Regions from separate parts of the Aquamicrobium ahrensii genome, predicted to be linked through region 1. Evidence: riboswitches for the same ligand, from Rfam matches in the RefSeq annotation. Region 1 holds a riboswitch; each other region holds the start of a gene.
The links. A riboswitch is a leader RNA that binds a small molecule or an ion and turns the genes downstream of it on or off. The one in region 1 is predicted to bind cobalamin.

Region 1 (4,549 bases):
TCGACGACGCCTGATCCGGGTTCGTAAAAGCCGGCCCTCGGCACGGGTTCGGGCGCTGCGGATTCGGCCTCATGGCCTGCAAGCATGGCCAGCCGGCGCACCAGCGCCTGCATGTTGGCCGGCCCGCCCTCGCGGAAATAGCCGAGCAGCAGGGCGAGCTCCTCGCGCGGCAGGGTGGAGGCCTGCATCAGCCGCTCGTCCTCCTCGCGGCATTCTCCGGGCAGCAGGGCCAGCTTGACGCCCCCGGCGCGGGCGGTGGCGGCAAGCTGGTCGCAGCCGTAGCGCCACCAGTCGTAGCCGCCCAGAAGCCGCACCAGAATGACTTTTGCGTGGCTCGCGACGCTGTCCACCCACAGGTCGACCGACATGGGATGGCGCAGGTCGCGCAGGGCCGCCAGCCGCATGGAGGGCAGGCGGTCCGCTTCTGCTTTCCATGCCGAGGCCAGCGCCGCAAGATCGCTGTCCGTGAAGGACAGGGCCACCACGTCGCCCGGTGTCTGGCGCAGGTCGACCGGCTCGATGACGTCGTCGAGCGAGGCGGAACTGGTGGTCAGGATGTGCATCGTTCAATCCTGATGAATGGCCTGATGAGTGGCGTCCTTTGCCTTGTTCAGCCTGCGAGTATGGTCTCGATGGCCGGACGGTCGAGACCCTTGAGGCCGATCACCACCAGCCGCGAGCGTCGGTCATCCCCGGTTGCCCAGGCGCGATCATAATAATGATTGACGCGCGGTCCGACAGCCTGAACCAGCAGACGCATCGGTTTTCCCGAAACCTCGACGAAGCCCTTGACGCGCAGCACATCCTCCTGCTCGGCGGCGGCGGCGATACGGCGCGCCAGCTCCTCGGGGTCGGTCACCGCGGGAACGTCGATGACGAAGGTGTCGAAGTCGTCGTGCTCATGATCGCCCGCGCCGTCATGATGCGACTTGCGGTTTTCTATGTCGTCCTCGACAGCGAGGCCGAGGCCGAGCAGGATCGACGGATCGACCTTGCCATGTTCGGAGGGAACGACCTTCACGGCTGGGGTGATATGGGCGTCCACGATCTTGCGGGCGCGGGCGGCGGCGGCTTCGTCCAGCAGATCGCTCTTGGACAGGATGATGAGGTCGGCGCAGGCCACCTGATCCTCGAACACCTCCTCGATCGGGTCGTCATGGTCGAGCGATTCGTCCCCGGCGCGCTGGGCGGCGAGCGCGTCCATGTCGGAGGCGACCTTGCCCTCGGCAAGTGCGGGGCCATCCACCACGGCGACCACGCCGTCGACGGTGACGCGGCTTTTCACCGTCGGCCACTGGAAAGCCTGCACCAGCGGTTTCGGCAGGGCGAGGCCGGAGGTTTCGATCAGGATGTGATCGACCCTGGGCGTGCGAGACAGGATCTGGTCGAGCGCCGGCACGAAATCGTCGGCCACGGTGCAGCAGATGCAGCCATTGGCCAGTTCCACGATGTTTTCTTCCGGGCAGCTATCGATGCCGCAGCCTTTCAATATCTCGCCATCGACGCCGACGTCGCCGAATTCGTTGACGATGAGCGCGAGGCGTTTGCCGTTGCTGTTCTCCAGCAGGTTGCGGATCAGCGTGGTCTTGCCGGCGCCGAGGAAGCCGGTGACGACGGTGCAGGGCACACGGGTGGCGTTTGCGGTCATGATCTGTCCTTGAGGAGAGTGAGGGGAGGGATGCGCGCAACGAGGCCGCGCTTGAGCGAATCGGGACGACCGCGCCATGGAATCTTGCCGTCATCGGCGTCGGCCAGCAGGCTGGCACCGGCGACCAGATCGGCCCCGCAATCTTCGGTGAGATCGCCGAACACGTAGCTCCATGCGCCTTCCGACAGGATCGAGGCGCTTAACCTGCGCTTGCAGTTGCCGAGGCATTCTGCCGTGCGCACCTCGACCGGCAGGCCGGCGGCGGCCCGGCGCGCATCCTCCGCCAACTTTTCACCGGCGCGCGGATGCGCATCCGAGCCGGTGGCGTCGCGGCAGGAGATGCACACGATGATGGTCGTGCCGGCTCCTGTGGCGCTGGCGGCTGGTTCCGTCTGAGTGGGCGGGCCTGAATCCAATATCTGCTCCTTGCCCGGGACACCCGCCAGGCTTTCGGCTCGTTCCTTGCAGACGGCAGGTCTCCTGGCTCGCGGGTCGTCGCCCTGTCGCCGCCTTCCCGGGTCCGCACCCAGTGGCTGTCGGCTGAGGCTCGTCGCTTACAGTTGCGGGGACAGCTGCGGGTTCGGGGTCACCTCACCGCATTCCCTCTTAGCTCCCCTCCTTGGGAAAGGGAGACCGTCTGGGCGGATTTAGGCTTGGGCGGGTCCGGCTGTCAACTTGCGGCTACGACACGAGCATGTCCGCCAGCGCCGGGCCGAGATTCCCGGCGGGGATAATCTCGATCCGGTCGAGATTCAGCCAGTCGCGAAACTGCTCCAGTTCGGCGAGAAGAGCTTCAGCGGTTTCGGCCGGTGCCCCCTGTTCGGCGTATGCGGCATGGACGCGCAGCACGCCCGCCCCGCGGTCGGCCCTGAGATCGACGCGCGCGACGATCCTGTCGCCGAGCAGAAAGGGCAGGACATAGTAGCCATATCGTCGCTTGGCGGCCGGCGTGTAGATTTCGATACGGTAGCGGAAGCCGAACAGGTTTTCCGTACGATCCCGCTCGAACACCAGTGGATCGAAAGGCGCCAGCAGGGCGCGGGCTTCGACCCTGCGCGGCCGGCGCGCGTCGCGGTGCAGGTAAGCCTGCCGTGACCAGCCCTTGATGGCGACGGGAATCAACTCGCCTTCCTCGACAAGCTCGGCAATGCGGGGGGCCGCTTCAGTGGCGGAGAGCCGGAAATAATCGCGCAGACATGCGGCGGTGGCGATGCCATGGGCGCGGGCGGAGATGCGCAGCAGTTCGCGCTGGGCGTCGGCTGTAGCTGGAACCGGCGTGTCGAGTATGGAACGCGGCAGCACCCGTTCGGGCAGGTCATAGACGCGTTCGAAGCCGCGTCGGCAGGCCGTTGTGACCCTTCCGGCCCAGAACAGCCATTCGAAGGCCGCCTTGGCGTCGCTCCAGCCCCACCAGCCGCCCGAGCCCTTGTGGCCTTCCATGTCGGATGCGGCCAGCGGCCCGTGCGTTTCCACTTCGCGGAAAATCTCTTCGACGAAATCCGAGCGCTCCCGGCCGAATCTGGCCAATGTGCGATACATCTCCTCGCCGCGCGCTGCTTTTTCCATGCGCCAGCGCAGCAGCGGATATGTCTCCAGCGGCAGGAACGATGCCTCATGCGCCCAGTACTCGAAAAGCAGGCGTCTGGCCCCCGGACGGGTGGCTTCATCCAGAAGAGAGAGAGGGTAGGGGCCGAGCCGGGAATAAAGCGGCATGTAGTGCGCGCGCACCACCGCGCTGACCGAGTCGATCTGCAGCAGACCGATGCGCGACAGCGTGCGGGAAAGGCGCCGGCGATCCAACGCAGCCTTTGCGCGCCCTCCGCCGAAGCCCTGCGCGGACAGGGCGATACGGCGCGCCAGAGCCGGGGAGAGGGTTTCCTTCATGCAATCCAAACCTATCTCAAGTCATGGTTTACGGCAGCCCGATTCCAGCAATCTAGCAGCCGAGGCTCGTGGATGCTGTCAGGACTAAAAGTGGAGTAAAAAGTGAAGGAAATCAAAGATGATCAGTTTTGTCGCAGATAGTGTGCAGTGCAGCGTTTTGGTCAAGGTTTGACTTGCTTCGGCAATCCGGCTGCGCTAACCCTCGCCGCGTTGCAGCAGGGGACCAAATGGTTCCGGGCAAATCTGTCACGCTTCCGTAACAGGGCCGGCTGCGCTAGTTTCAGGCGGATCCGCCGCCAACGGAAAGTTGCAGCATGAACGAATTGTTGAGTTCGTATCTGCCGATCGTCATATTCATCGGCGTGGCGCTGGTAATCGGGCTGGCACTCATCGTGGCTCCGTTCCTGGTCGCCTATCGTGATCCCGACCCCGAGAAGCTGTCCGCCTATGAGTGCGGCTTCAACTCGTTCGACGATGCGCGCATGAAGTTCGACATCCGCTTCTATCTGGTGTCGATCCTGTTCATCATCTTCGATCTTGAGGTGGCTTTCCTGTTCCCGTGGGCCATTTCGTTCGGCGACATCGGCATGCTCGGTTTCTGGTCGATGATGGTGTTCCTTGGTGTTCTCACCATCGGCTTCATATATGAGTGGAAGAAAGGGGCGCTGGAATGGGATTGATCGGCAATTCCGGCACGCTTGTCGCGCCGCAGCCAAAGGGCGTTCTCGATCCGCGCACCGGCAAGCCGGTCGGGTCGGACGATCCTTTCTTCATCGGCATCAATGACGAGCTGGCCGACAAGGGATTTCTCGTCACCTCGACCGAGGCGCTGATCACCTGGGCGCGCACCGGCTCGCTCATGTACATGACGTTCGGTCTGGCCTGCTGCGCCGTCGAAATGATCCACTCGGCGATGCCGCGTTATGACAGCGAGCGCTTCGGCATTGCGCCGCGCGCCTCGCCTCGCCAGTCGGACGTCATGATCGTGGCCGGCACGCTGACCAACAAGATGGCCCC
Region 2 (4,464 bases), on a different contig from region 1:
CGCAGTCGATCGAGCCGGCCTATCAGAACCTGTTCGTCAAATCGAACATGTCGGGCGACTTCACCGTGGTGAACGCCGCGCTCGTCCATGACCTGAAAGCCCGCGGGCTGTGGGACGAGGTGATGGTTTCGGACATGAAGTATTTCGACGGCTCCGTCGGCCAGATCGACCGCATCCCGGACGATCTCAAGGCCCTCTACGCCACCGCCTTCGAAATCGACTCCTCCTGGCTGATCGACGCCGCCTCGCGCCGCCAGAAATGGATCGATCAGGCGCAGTCGCTCAACCTCTACATCGCCAATCCGAGCGGCAAGAAGCTGGACGAGCTTTACCGGCTTGCATGGCGCAAGGGCCTGAAGACGACCTATTACCTGCGCTCGCGCTCGGCCACCCATGTCGAGAAGTCGACGCTCAAGGGCACCGACGGCAAGCTCAACGCCGTTTCGCCGGCAAGCGTGTCGGCAGCGGAAGCTGCCACGCCGATCATGGTCGACCCAAGTGCGGCATGGGGCAAGGCCTGCGCCATCGACGACCCCGACTGCGAAGCCTGCCAGTAAGCAGGCACCCGCCCTCCCCGCCGGGGAGGGCAAAGCTGACAGGCCGGGATGGGGAGACATCGCCCCATCCTGCGCCATCACCATTCATGCGATCCCGACCGGCCTCCGGCCGATGCCTGAAGCGTCAGGGATGGGTGCGCCAAGCCTAACCGGAGAATGAGATGCTCGACTGGTCCGAACCCAAAAACAACCCTTCAATCCCGCTTCCGGGCAAGGATGCGCCTGCCGGCGACGCCACCGGCCTTGGCGAAATCGAGCGGGGCGCCGCGCGCGTGACCGTCGATGAAAAGCGCATGATCAACGCCCGTGCCGACGTGAACCAGCTCTTGCCGCTGAAGTATCGCTGGGCATGGGAAAAGTACCTCTCCGGCTGCAACAATCACTGGATGCCGACCGAGGTGTCGATGCAGGCCGACATCGCGCTGTGGAAGTCGAAGGATGGGCTGACGGAAGACGAGCGGCGCATGCTCAAGCGCAATCTCGGTTTCTTCGCGGCTTCCGAATCGCTGGTGGCGAACAATATCGTGCTCGCCATCTACCGCCATCTGACCAATCCCGAATGCCGGCAATATCTGCTGCGTCAGGCTTTCGAGGAGGCGATCCATACCCACACTTTCCAGTACATCGTGGAAAGCCTCGCCCTCGATGAAGGCGAGCTGTTCAACATGTACCGCGAGGTGCCGTCGATCACCGACAAAGCCGAATGGGCGCTGAAGCACACGCAGAACCTCGACAATCCCGACTTCAAGACCGGCACGCCGGATGCCGATCAATCCTTCCTGCGCGACCTTGTCGCCTTCTACGTCATCTTCGAGGGCATGTGGTTCTACACCGGCTTCGCGCAGATCCTGTCGCTCGGCCGCCGCAACAAGATGGTCGGCATCGCCGAACAGTACCAGTACATCCTGCGCGACGAATCGATTCACCTGAATTTCGGCGTCGACGTCATCAACCAGATCAAGCTGGAAAACCCGCACCTGTGGACCAAGGCGTTCCAGGACGAGGTGCGCGGCATGATCCTCGACGCAGCCGAACTGGAAGCCGCCTATGGCCGCGATACGATGCCGCGTGGATTCCTCGGCCTCAACGCGGCGCTGTGCGAGCAATACATGCACTTCATCGCCAACCGCCGCTGCGCCCAGCTCGGCCTCGCGCCGGTCTTCGCCGAGACCGAAAACCCGTTCCCATGGATGAGCGAAACCATGGATCTGAAGAAGGAAAAGAACTTCTTCGAGACCCGCGTCATCGAGTACCAGAACGGCGGCGCGCTGGCCTGGGACTGACCTGGATCGCCGTGGGACGGCAGGTTCACGCGTCACGGCATCGCCTGTCGTCTTTGCGCCGGGGCGATGTCGCTTTCTCATGCTCCTCGCCACCGCGAATGGTGTTCACATCAATATGCTTAAGGTGCCCGACCGCCTCGTGCGGAAGGGAGAATTGGGAAGCCGGCGCCCTCGCAAGAGGAAGTCCGGCGCTGCCCCCGCAACGGTGGCGGAGCGCAAACCTCGACGGTGAACCACTGGGGAGATGCCCCCGGGAAGGTGTCGAGGCGGTCCTTTACGGGACGCTCCGGAGCCCGGAAACCAGCCTTGAGCACGTTGGTCTCGACTGATCGCGGTGGGCGGTCAAGGAGCGAATGGCGTACGACCCGGCCGCCGGCGTCGGCGGTTGCCGTTCCTTCCCCAAATCACCACCAAGTTCAGTCCTTTAGCGAGGACAGGACATGGACGCCCGTAACGAAATGCTCACGCTGATCCGCGCCCGCAGGCACGGCTGGTCGCTGGAGCAGCCCTTCTACACCGATCCCGATTTCTTCAGGCTCGACATGGAGCTGATCTGGTATCGGGACTGGCTCTTCATCGGCCATGATTGCGAGGTGGCGAAGCCGGGAAGCTTCTTCACCGTGCAGGTCGGCTCCTACCCGATCGTGATCGTGCGCGACCGCGAAGGCAGGATCAGAGCCTTCCACAATTCCTGCCGCCACCGCGGAAGCCGCGTATGCACGACGCCGAAAGGCACCTCTGCGCGGCTGGTCTGCCCCTATCACCAGTGGACCTACGACCTCGACGGCAGGCTGCTCTTCGCCCGCCAGATGGCCGAGGATTTCGACCCGTCCGCCCATTCGCTCAAGCCCATCGCCTGCGAGAGCGTCGCTGGCTACATTTTCATCTGCCTTGCGGACGAGCCGGCCGATTTCGAGCCGTTCCGCATGCTGATGGAGCCCTATTTCGCACCGCACAAGCTTTCCGAGGCGAAGATCGCCTATGAATCGACCATCGTCGAGAAGGCCAACTGGAAGCTGGTGTGGGAGAACAACCGCGAATGCTACCACTGCGCGGGCAACCATCCGGAACTGTGCAAGACCTTCCCGGAAGCGCCCAGCGTCACCGGCGTCAATGGTGCCGAGAGCGATCCGGAGATGGTGGAGCACTGGGAAAAATGCGAGGCGGCGGGCCTGCCAGCGCGCTTCCGCATCGACGAGGCCGGACAGTTCCGCGCCACCCGCGCGCCGCTGCTGCGCGACGCGGTGAGCTACACCATGACCGGCAAGCCCTCGGTGAAGCGCAATCTTTCCGATCAGGTCAGCGCCGATCGTATCGGCACGCTGATGCTCTATCACTACCCCGCCACATGGAACCATGTGCTGATCGACCATGCCGTGACCTTCCGCGTCATCCCGCTTGGCCCTGAAGAGACCGCCGTCACCACCAAATGGCTGGTCCACAAGGATGCGGTCGAAGGCGTCGACTACGATCTGGAGGAACTCATCCATGTGTGGACGGAGACCAATGATCAGGACCGCCGCATTGTGGAGGAGAACGCCTTCGGCATCCGCTCGCCGGCCTATGAGCCCGGCCCCTATTCGGAACTGCATGAAGGGGGCGTGATCCAGTTCGTGGAATGGTATGCGCACTTCATGGAGCCACGGCTTTGCGAGGGTGAAAAGCCCAGGCTGAAGAACGTCGCCTGAGGAGAAGCCGATGAACGCCATGACCGATCCCGGGCTCTACCGCCATCTGGACGAGATGGCCCCGTGGAACGATCGCCTTCAGGTTCTGGAGGTGATCGGCATCGCGGACGAGACGCCGGAGGTGAAGACCTTCACCTTCCGGTCCGATGCGCAGACATGGTTCCGCTACAAGCCGGGCCAGTTCATAACGCTCGAATTGCCCGTGGACGACGGGCCGCTCATGCGCACCTACACGCTGTCGTCGTCGCCATCGCGCCCCTTCTCCATCGCGGTGACGGTGAAGGCGCAGCCGGGCAGCGTGGGCGCCCGCTGGATGTTCGACAATCTGGGTGTCGGCGCGCGGCTGAAAGCGTTCGGGCCGGGCGGCGAATTCACCCACCACAACCATCCGGCCGCCAAATATCTGTTCATCTCGGCCGGCTCCGGCATCACGCCGGTGATGTCGATGCTGCGCTGGCTGAACGACTGCGCGCCGGGCACGGACGTGTCCTTCGTCAACTGCGCGAGGCGGCCGGAAGAAATCATCTTCCGCAAGGAGCTTGAGTTGCTGGGCTCGCGCATGCCCGGCCTTTCGCTGTCGTTCCTGATCGAGGAACGCTCGTCGCGCGAAAGCTGGTTCGGCCATATGGGCCGCATCGACGCCGTGCGCCTGCCGCTTCTGTCGCCCGACTTCCGCGAGCGCGAAGTGTTTTGCTGCGGCCCCGAACCGTTCATGCGGGCGGTGCGCGAGATGTTGCAGGCCGCCGGCTTCGATATGGCGTTCTACCATCAGGAAAGCTTCGGCGCGCCGCCGGTCGAGCCCGCGCCCGCCGCCTTCCCCGAACTGCCCGCCAATGCGGACGCGGGCACGGCGCCCGCCGCAACCGTGCCGGTGCGCTTCAGCCTTTCCGATGTGGAGGGCGAATGCCTTCCCGGCCAGACCGTTCTTCAGGCGGC
Region 3 (4,549 bases), on a different contig from region 1:
TTTTGCCGAGATCGTCATCATCGTGCTCGACGCCACCATCCCCTTCGAGAAGCAGGACCTGCAGATCGCCGACCTCATCGTCCGCGAGGGTCGCGCGCCGGTCATCGCCTTCAACAAGTGGGACCTGATCGACAATCCGCAGCAGGCGCTGGCCGAACTGCGGGAGAAGACCGAACGGTTGCTGCCGCAGGTGCGCGGCATTCAGGCGGTGCCCGTCTCCGCCGAGACCGGGCGTGGCCTCGACAAGCTGATGGATGCGGTGGTGCGCACCCACAAGGTGTGGAACAGCCGCGTTTCCACGGGCAGGCTGAACCGCTGGCTGGAAGGCATCCTCGCCCATCATCCGCCGCCCGCCGTCGCCGGCCGCCGGCTGAAGATCAAATATGTGACGCAGGCCAAGACGCGCCCGCCCGGCTTCGTCGTTTCCTGCTCACGGCCGGACGCCATGCCGCAATCCTATGTGCGCTATCTGGTCAACAATATGCGCGAGGCCTTCGACATGCCCGGCGTGCCGATCCGGGTCGCATTGCGCACCTCGGATAATCCTTTCGCGAACCGGGCCCGCAAGAAGAGCTGACCCCGCCAACCGGCTTGGCAAGTCGATATCCGCCGGATATTGTCAACGCCAAGATGGTTCGCTCCATGCGAACCGCGGGGATGGCGCTGGGGGGAACGCACTTTTTTGCTTGCTCTCGGGAAGCCTCTCGCCGGCTTCAACGGGGGCAAGTTTCAAAATTCCCGGGAACAGGACATTCCGGTCCGGGCGACCGCTGACCCGATACGGCGCGCACAGGCGGCGTCGTCCCTTTTTCTCCCCTGACATTGTGAATCCTGCCGCGCCTTTGCGCGGCCTGCGCGCGTGCGGTTCCTTGCGAGCCTTCCGCGTCCTCACCCCTATGTTCGACCAACCCGGAGGCATCAATTGAGTGAAGCGATCAGGGAGGTTCTGGACTGGCTGAATGGCCGGCCCGACATCCAGAGCCTGAGGGCCGCGGTCTGCGACCTGAATGGCATCATGCGGGGCAAGCGCATTCCCGTCGATCAGGCGGTCAAGGCCCTGCAAGGCAAGCTGCGCATGCCCTATTCGGTATGCGGTGTCGACATATGGGGCGAAGACATCGTCGGCAACAAGCTGGTGTTCTCGACCGGCGACGCCGACGGCATCTGCCACTGGACCGGGCGCGGCATCCTGCCGATGGAATGGACCGCGCACCCCACCGCCCTCGTTCCCCTCTGGCTGTCCGACGAAAGCGGCGCGCCTTTCCTTGGCGATCCGCGCCAGGTGCTGGCCCGCATCCTCGACCGCTACAAGGCGCTAAACCTCACGCCGGTGGTCGCCACCGAACTGGAATTCTATCTGGTCGATCCGAAGCCGGCGCGGCCGCGCGGACCGGTCTCGCCGGTCACCGGCCGTCGGCTCGATTCCGACGCCGCCCTTTCCATCGACGAGATCGACGATTTCGAAGGTTTCATGCACGATGTCTATGAAGCCTGCCGGGCGCAGGACATTCCGGTCGATTCGGCGATCGCGGAAAACGGCGTCGGCCAGTTCGAGATCAACCTCAACCATGTCGATGACGCGCTGCGCGCCGCGGACGACGCCATCCTGTTCAAGCGCACGGTGAAGGGCATCGCCCGCCAGCACGGTTTCATCGCTTCCTTCATGGCGAAGCCCTATGGAAAACGTTCGGGCAGCGGGCTGCATGTCCATTTCAGTCTCCAGGACAAGGACGGCGCCAACGTCTTCGACGACGGGACCGTGCGAGGCTCCGACACTTTACGGCATGCAGTGGGCGGATTGCTCGCCGCGATGGCGGAGAGCACGCTGGTGTTCGCGCCCCATTTCAACTCGTACCGCCGCCTGCGTCCGAATTCCCATGCGCCGACCGCAGTGGCCTGGGGCTACGAAAACCGCATGGTGGCTATCCGCATTCCGGGCGGCCCTTCCTCGGCGCGCCGCATCGAACATCGCGTCGCCGGGGCCGACGCCAATCCATATCTTGTGCTGGCCGCGATTCTCGGGGCAGCGCTTATCGGCATCGAAAAGAAGCTGAATCCCGGCGAGCCGGCGACGACAGACGTTTATGAACGCAACCTGCCCAAGTTGCCGCCTGACTGGGCCTCGGCCATCGCCAGTTTCGAAAGCGGCAACCTCGTCGCCGAGATATTCCCCGACGCGTTGCGAGGCTGGCTGGTCGCGTGCAAAAGGCAGGAACTCGAAACCTTTGCGCTGCGAGTCAATAATTTCGAGTTCGAGACCTATCTGGAAGCGGTCTGATCCCGCGCGTCGGCGCAACGGCCGCCGCCCGCACTCCCTGTGTCTATCTTGCGCCGGGTGTTCCGCCCGGCGCCAAAATGCTTCAGCATGGCTGAGGCGACCGAAGCCGCTCGATCATTCCCGCGCCAACATTCATGCACAGGCAGCCTTTGGATAGCGTGGATAAAATCACCCTGCCATTATAATTTCCACGCTAGCTGTTGACAGAAAAAAGCACCCTGATACTAAATGTAGTTGCCATGGTTCCTTTCTGAATCCTTATGGTTCGGCAAGGCTAAGAGGGAAGCCGGTGCCCTTCCGGGGAATTCCGGCGCTGCCCCCGCAACTGTAAACGGTGAGTCGCTGTCTCTTTCGTGTCACTGGCGCCAGAAGCGCCGGGAAGGCCCGACGGCGACGATGATCCGTGAGCCAGGAGACCTGCCCTGACGATGCACGAAACTCGGGCGGGGTGTCCCGGAGGTGCGCCTGCCCGCGCGGCCTGAACCGCGCTTTCCGGCATGCGTCGCCTTCAACGTCCCCGTCCACAGCGCCACGGGGACAAGATGCCGGCGACCACTGCACTCCAGACAAACGGGACCGATGCGGTTCCACCATCCATCGACACCGAAGTCCGCACCCCGACCGAGCCGGGCTACCGCATCATCCGCCGCAACGGATCGGTCACGCCCTTCGATCCGACCAAGATCACCGTTGCGCTGACCAAGGCGTTTCTGGCCGTGGAGGGTTCGGTGGCGGCCGGCTCGCGCCGCGTGCATGACGTGGTCAAGGATCTGACGGAACAGGTCGTGTCTAACCTCATGCGCCGCGTTGGCGAGGGGCGCACCTTCCACATCGAGGACGTGCAGGATCAGGTCGAGCTGGCGCTGATGCGTTCGGAGCACCACAAGGTCGCCCGCGCCTATGTGCTTTATCGCGAGGAGCGCACCCGCGAGCGGGCGGCCGCCAGGGCGTCCACAATCGAGACGGCGGCGCCTTCGCTCCACGTCACCCTCGCCAATGGCGAAAAGGCGGCGCTGGACGAAGACCGCTTCCGCCGCATCGTCGAGGAAGCCTGCGAGGGACTGGAGGCGGTGTCGCCGCAGACGATCCTGACCGAAGCGCTGCGCAACCTCTATGACGGCATCACCGAGGACGAACTGTCGCTGGCGCCGATCCTCGCCTCGCGCACGCTGGTCGAGACCGAACCGAATTACAGCTTCGTTTCCGCCCGCCTGCTGCTCGACCGGCTGCGCCACGAGGCGCTGAGCTTCGTGACCGGCCGCTCCGAGCAGGCCACGCAGGCCGACATGGCCGGGCGCTACGCCACCTATTTCCCCGAATTCATCAGGACCGGCATCGAGGCCGAGCTGATCGACCCCGAACTCGGCCGCTACGACCTGAAGCGCATCGGCGCGGCGCTCAAACCGGAGCGCGACCTGAATTTCCAGTATCTCGGCCTGCAAACCCTCTACGATCGCTATTTCCTGCACACCAAAGGCAAGCGCTTTGAGCTGCCGCAGGCCTTCTTCATGCGCGTCGCCATGGGGCTCGCCATACGCGAGATCGACCGCGAGGCGCGCGCCATCGAGTTCTACAATCTGTTGTCGTCCTTCGACTTCATGTGCTCGACGCCGACCCTGTTCAATTCCGGCACGCTGCGGCCACAGCTCTCGTCCTGCTTCCTCACCACCATCGGCGACGATCTCGAAGCCATCTTCAAGGGTGTCCGGGACAACGCGCTGCTCGCCAAATATTCCGGCGGCCTCGGCAACGACTGGACGCCGGTGCGCGGCCTCGGCGCCCACATCAAGGGCACCAATGGCGAGAGCCAGGGCGTCGTGCCTTTCCTCAAGGTGGCCAACGATACGGCCATCGCCGTCAATCAGGGCGGTAAGCGCAAGGGCGCGGTCTGCGCCTATCTGGAAACATGGCACGTCGACATCGAGGAATTCCTCGATCTGCGCAAGAATACCGGCGACGACCGCCGCCGCACGCACGACATGAACACCGCCAACTGGGTGCCGGACCTTTTCATGGAGCGCGTCGCCGCCGACGGCGAATGGACGCTGTTCTCGCCCGACGAGGTGGTCGACCTGCACGACCTTTACGGCGCAGCCTTCCGCAAGGCCTACGAAGCTTATGAGGAAAAGGCGGCGGCCGGCGGCGTCAGGGTGTATCGCAAGGTGCGGGCGCTCGACCTGTGGCGCAAGATGCTGACCATGCTGTTCGAGACCGGGCATCCGTGGATCACCTTCAAGGACCCCTGCAACATCCGCTCGCCGCAAGGCCATG
Region 4 (4,549 bases), on a different contig from region 1:
GGCATCCATCGCGGCGATGGCGTCGATGATGTCGTTGAACTCCGAATAGCACATATGGGTGTGTATCTGGGTCGAATCCCCCACGCCCGAAGACGCCAGCCGGAAGCCGCCGACCGCCCAGTCGAGATAGGCCTTCCAGTCCGCCTTGCGCAGCGGCAAGCCTTCGCGCAGGGCCGCCTCATCGATCTGGATCATGACCGCGCCCGCCTTTTCCAGATCGACCACCTCGTCGCGAATGGCGAGCGCGATCTGGCGGCAGGTTTCCGAACGCGGGATGTCGTTGCGCACGAAGGACCAGTTGAGGATCGTCACCGGACCGGTGAGCATGCCCTTGACCGGCCTGTCGGTCAGCGACTGCGCATATTGCCACCAGCGCACGGTCATCGGGTTGGGCCGCGAGACATCACCGAAGATGATCGGAGGGCGCACGTAGCGCGAGCCGTAGCTCTGCACCCAGCCGGCCTGCGTGAAGGCGAAGCCCGAAAGGTGCTCGCCGAAATACTGCACCATGTCGTTGCGCTCGAACTCGCCGTGAACCAGCACGTCGAGCCCGATTTCCTCCTGCCAGCGAATGGCGGCCTCGGTCTGCTTGCGCAGGAAGGCTTCGTAATCGGCAAAGCTGAGTTCGCCCTTCGCATGGGCGGAGCGGGCCTTGCGCACCTCGGCCGTCTGGGGGAAGGAACCGATGGTGGTGGTGGGGAAGCTCGGCAGGTTCAGCTTCTCGCCCTGCTTGCGGCGTCGTTCGGCAAAGGCGCTCTTGCGGCGTGCCATGGCGTCATCCACAGCGGCCAGCCTGCCCTCGACCAGCGGATCGTGGACGCGGAGCGATTTGCGGCGCGAGGCGATGGCATCGGCGCTGGCCTGAAGCGCTTCGGCAACCTCGCCGCGCCCCCCGGACAATGCCCGACCCAGAAGCACGAGCTCATCGAGCTTTTGCGTGGCGAAGGCGAGCCACGACTTCAGTTCCGCATCGAGCGCGGTCTCCAGCTCCAGATCGACCGGCACATGCAGAAGCGAGCAGGACGGGGCGATCTCGATGCGGTCGAGCGGCCAGCCGCAGACCAGCGGCTTCAGGTAATCGAGTGCGGCGGTGAGGTCGGCACGCCAGACGTTACGACCATCGATCAGCCCGAGCGACAGCACCAGATTCTTCGGCGCCAGCCGTGCCACCTGCTCAAGCTGCTCCGGCGCGCGCACCAGATCGATATGCAGGCCCGAGACCGGCAGCGACAGGGCGAGGTCCAGATTGTCACCGAGCGCGCCGAAATAGGTGGCGAGCATGATGCCGAGCGCTGGCACCTCCTCGGAGAAATGGCGATAAGCCGTTTCCAGCGCGGCACGCTCACCGTCATCGAGATCGAGGACAAGGCACGGCTCGTCGATCTGCACCCAGTCGGCGCCGGCCTTGTACAGACGGCCGAGCAGTTCCGAATAGACCGGCAGCAGCTTGGGCAGCAGCGACAACAGGTCGAACTCCTCGCCGCGCGATTTGGCGAGCCGGAGGAACGTGACAGGCCCGAGGATGACCGGGCGGGTGTGGATGCCCAGTTCCTTCGCTTCAAGGAAATGGTCGACAGGCTTGGCGGTGGCAAGCACGAACTGCTGTTCGGGCGCAAGTTCCGGCACCATGTAGTGATAGTTGGTGTCGAACCACTTGGTCATTTCCAGCGCAGAGGTGCTGTGGACATGGCCCGGATGGCCGCAACCCGCATCGCCCTGGCTGCCCCGCGCCATGGCGAAATAGGTGTCGAGCGGCACCTCGCCGCCCGTCCAGCCGTAGCGCTGAGGGATCGCCCCGATCATGACGGCCGTGTCGAGCACATGGTCGTAGAGCGAGAAATCGTTCGAGGGGATGCGCGTCACCCCCTTGTCGCGTTGCTGGCGCCAGTTTTCGGCGCGCAGGCGCTTTGCCGTTTCAAGCAGCGATTCGGCGGTATCCTTGCCAGCCCAGTAGTTTTCGAGAGCGAACTTGAGTTCGCGACGGCGGCCGATACGCGGCACGCCAAGCGTTGCGACGGGAACTGTCGAGATAGCCATTCCATAACCCCGATGGTTGGAGCGTGGTGACCAGAACAGCCGTCGTCGCCCGCCGGGAAAGCAGACGCACCGCGGCCATCGGGACACCCCGCCCGTGGACGTTTTCTGTCATGGCAGGTCTCCTGGCTCACGGGTCATCGCCTGCGCCCGTCTTCCCGGGGCTTTCACCCCAGTGACATGGATGGACGCAGGCTCTCCGCCTACAGTTGCGGGGGCAGCGCCGGCTTTCCTTTCAAAGGCACCGGCTTCCCTCTTAGCTTCAGGGCGTAAAATACCCCGAAGAACCACGACGAGGCGCAGTGTCGTGGTTTCAGTCACCGCTGTCAATATCACATAAAGAAATGTTTATATCGTGATCTGATCTTTTCGGATTTTTCCTATCAGGATCGCAACGCCTGCGCCGGGGTCTGGCGATAAGCGATGAGCGCGGGAAGCAGGGTCGCTGCCGCGCAGGCAACGAGCAGGAAGAGCAGCGTCCACAGGTCCGCCGCCTGGAACTCCACCGGCATGGCCACGCCGCTGTTTCTGGCCAGATAGCCGGATATGGCCCGCACGATCGCATAGCCGATGGCGAACCCGCAGATCACACCGGCCGCGACAAGGATGAAGACCTCCGTCCAGACCATGCCCATCACCACCGGGCGCGGTGCGCCGAAGGCCCTCAGCGCGCCGATCTGGCGGCGGCGCTGGAGCACGTGAACGGCCACCACCATAAGGATCGCCGCCCCGACCAGCGCCTGCGCGCCCATCGCCACGAAGCCGAGGATACGGCGGGCGTCGCCCAGGGTGCCGTAAAGCCTTGTCAGCACTTCACCGGGAAAGACGGCCAGTGTGGTTTCCGTGCGGTACTGCTGGCGCAGATTGTAGGCGTCGGCAATGCTCTTCGGCTTCACGAGAATCGCAGGCACCCCGGGATTGTCAGTGTGCAGCAATTCGGATTCATCGACCGCTTCGCCGGCGAAGCCCGGGCCGTGGTCATGGCCATGATCGTGGGGAACGCTGGCCACAGCGGCCAGCCCTGCCGTCTGCTCCGGCTCATGACCATGATCGTGATCGTGATTGGCGTGGGTGGCCCACACCGACTGGATCGGCACGAGGATGGCCCGGTCCCACGGCGTTCCCGTAGGCGCCATGCGGCCGACCACCCGGTACTCCACATGCGAGTGCACCTCGCCGGCTTCGCCGACCGCCCCGTGGAAGGGATGGAAGCTGTCGCCGATGGCGCGGCTGACCTGCGCGCCGACGATGGCGTCGCCCATGTGGCTGAACCCTTCGCCCTCGCCCAGCCCGCCAAGCATCTCAACCGCGTCGGAGGTCGTGCCCACGATCGGATAACCGGCCACGAAATCGCCGAAGCCGACGGGAACGGCATTTTCCACGCGCGGATCGGCCCGAAGCGCAGCCAGCGTTTCAGGCGGCAGCAGCGGCAGCGGTGCGGGTTGCAGAAAGATCGACGACAGGATGAGCTGCGTTTCCGAACCCGCAGCGCCGACGACCAGATCGAAGGCGGCCGCGGCACGCGCGCTGCCCAGCCGCAATGCGCGCTCCTGCAGCGTGACGGATACGCCGAGCGCCGTCGCCAGCGCGATCAGCAGGGCGAGGATCAGCGCGCCGATCCAGTTGCGGCGAAGGTCGGCAAGAATGAAATGGAACACTTCTTTCTCCGCTCAGGCCGCCAGGCGGCCGTTCTCCAGCCGCAAGGTGCGGCCCATGCGTTCGATAAGCCTGCCGTCATGGCTGGCAACGATCAGCGTCGAGCCGGCCTCCTGTGCCAGTTCGACCAGCAGGTTGGCGACGGCAGCGCCGGATTCGGCATCGAGGCTGGCGGTCGGCTCGTCGGCCACGATCAGGCCGGGCCTGCCGACCAGCGAGCGGGCAACCGCCACGCGCTGCATCTGACCGCGCGACATGGTGCCGACAAGCTGCTCCGGACGCTCGATCCCCACCCTTGCGAGCAATTCCCGGGCCCGCGGCTGCATCCCCGCCGGCAGGCGCAGGTGCGACAGGCGCTGGGGCAGCAGCACATTCGCCTCGGCGGACAGACCGGGAAAGAGATGAAAGTCCTGCATGACGAGACCCACATTGCGGGCACGCCAGCGGTCGCGCCCGCCTTCCGGCAATCCGGCAATGTTTTCGTCATTCCATGCAACGCGCCCCGAGCCGGCCCGCTCCATGCCGGTGACGATGTTGATGAAGGTCGTCTTGCCAGAACCCGAGGGGCCGACAAGCGCCGCCGTTTCGCCCGCAGCGAGGCTGAGCGAAGGCAGATCGAGCGCCGGAACCGGCAATCCCGGATAGCGCACCTGCAGGCCGTCGACGGAAAGCGCCAGCACGTTCAGACCCTCCGGAAATCAGCGCCGACGATGCGCAGCAGGCTGACGAAACCGGTCTCGGGGTCGGTCCAGGAGCCGACCTCGAGCTTGCCCGAAACCTCGATGATGCCGTTGGCCTGCTCGAAGGTCTGCGCCCGGTCGAGATAGACCACGATGATGTCGTCCGGCCAATCCGCATC

Region 2: linked by a shared signal. The riboswitch ahead of ABID44_RS03690 (aromatic ring-hydroxylating oxygenase subunit alpha) and the one ahead of ABID44_RS05150 (DUF1636 family protein) in region 1 are both predicted to bind cobalamin.
Region 3: linked by a shared signal. The riboswitch ahead of ABID44_RS03700 (ribonucleoside-diphosphate reductase subunit alpha) and the one ahead of ABID44_RS05150 (DUF1636 family protein) in region 1 are both predicted to bind cobalamin.
Region 4: linked by a shared signal. The riboswitch ahead of metE (5-methyltetrahydropteroyltriglutamate--homocysteine S-methyltransferase) and the one ahead of ABID44_RS05150 (DUF1636 family protein) in region 1 are both predicted to bind cobalamin.

The regions. Positions count from the first base shown of each region.
Region 1 is NZ_JBEPMN010000003.1:25,653-30,201, reverse strand. Features, by position in the region: gene cobN (cobaltochelatase subunit CobN) at 1-563, opposite strand, end outside; gene cobW (cobalamin biosynthesis protein CobW) at 611-1,648, opposite strand; gene ABID44_RS05150 (DUF1636 family protein) at 1,645-2,064, opposite strand; cobalamin riboswitch at 2,102-2,301, opposite strand; gene ABID44_RS05145 (winged helix-turn-helix domain-containing protein) at 2,330-3,532, opposite strand; gene ABID44_RS05140 (NADH-quinone oxidoreductase subunit A) at 3,847-4,212, shown strand; gene ABID44_RS05135 (NuoB/complex I 20 kDa subunit family protein) at 4,203-4,549, shown strand, end outside.
Region 2 is NZ_JBEPMN010000002.1:166,736-171,199, reverse strand. Features, by position in the region: gene ABID44_RS03700 (ribonucleoside-diphosphate reductase subunit alpha) at 1-557, shown strand, start outside; gene ABID44_RS03695 (ribonucleotide-diphosphate reductase subunit beta) at 719-1,840, shown strand; cobalamin riboswitch at 1,946-2,163, shown strand; gene ABID44_RS03690 (aromatic ring-hydroxylating oxygenase subunit alpha) at 2,281-3,528, shown strand; gene ABID44_RS03685 (FAD-binding oxidoreductase) at 3,548-4,464, shown strand, end outside.
Region 3 is NZ_JBEPMN010000002.1:171,809-176,357, reverse strand. Features, by position in the region: gene der (ribosome biogenesis GTPase Der) at 1-577, shown strand, start outside; gene ABID44_RS03705 (glutamine synthetase family protein) at 923-2,278, shown strand; cobalamin riboswitch at 2,502-2,717, shown strand; gene ABID44_RS03700 (ribonucleoside-diphosphate reductase subunit alpha) at 2,821-4,549, shown strand, end outside.
Region 4 is NZ_JBEPMN010000002.1:161,393-165,941, reverse strand. Features, by position in the region: gene metE (5-methyltetrahydropteroyltriglutamate--homocysteine S-methyltransferase) at 1-2,037, opposite strand, end outside; cobalamin riboswitch at 2,133-2,341, opposite strand; gene ABID44_RS03670 (ABC transporter permease) at 2,418-3,692, opposite strand; gene ABID44_RS03665 (ABC transporter ATP-binding protein) at 3,705-4,370, opposite strand; gene ABID44_RS03660 (hypothetical protein) at 4,373-4,549, opposite strand, start outside.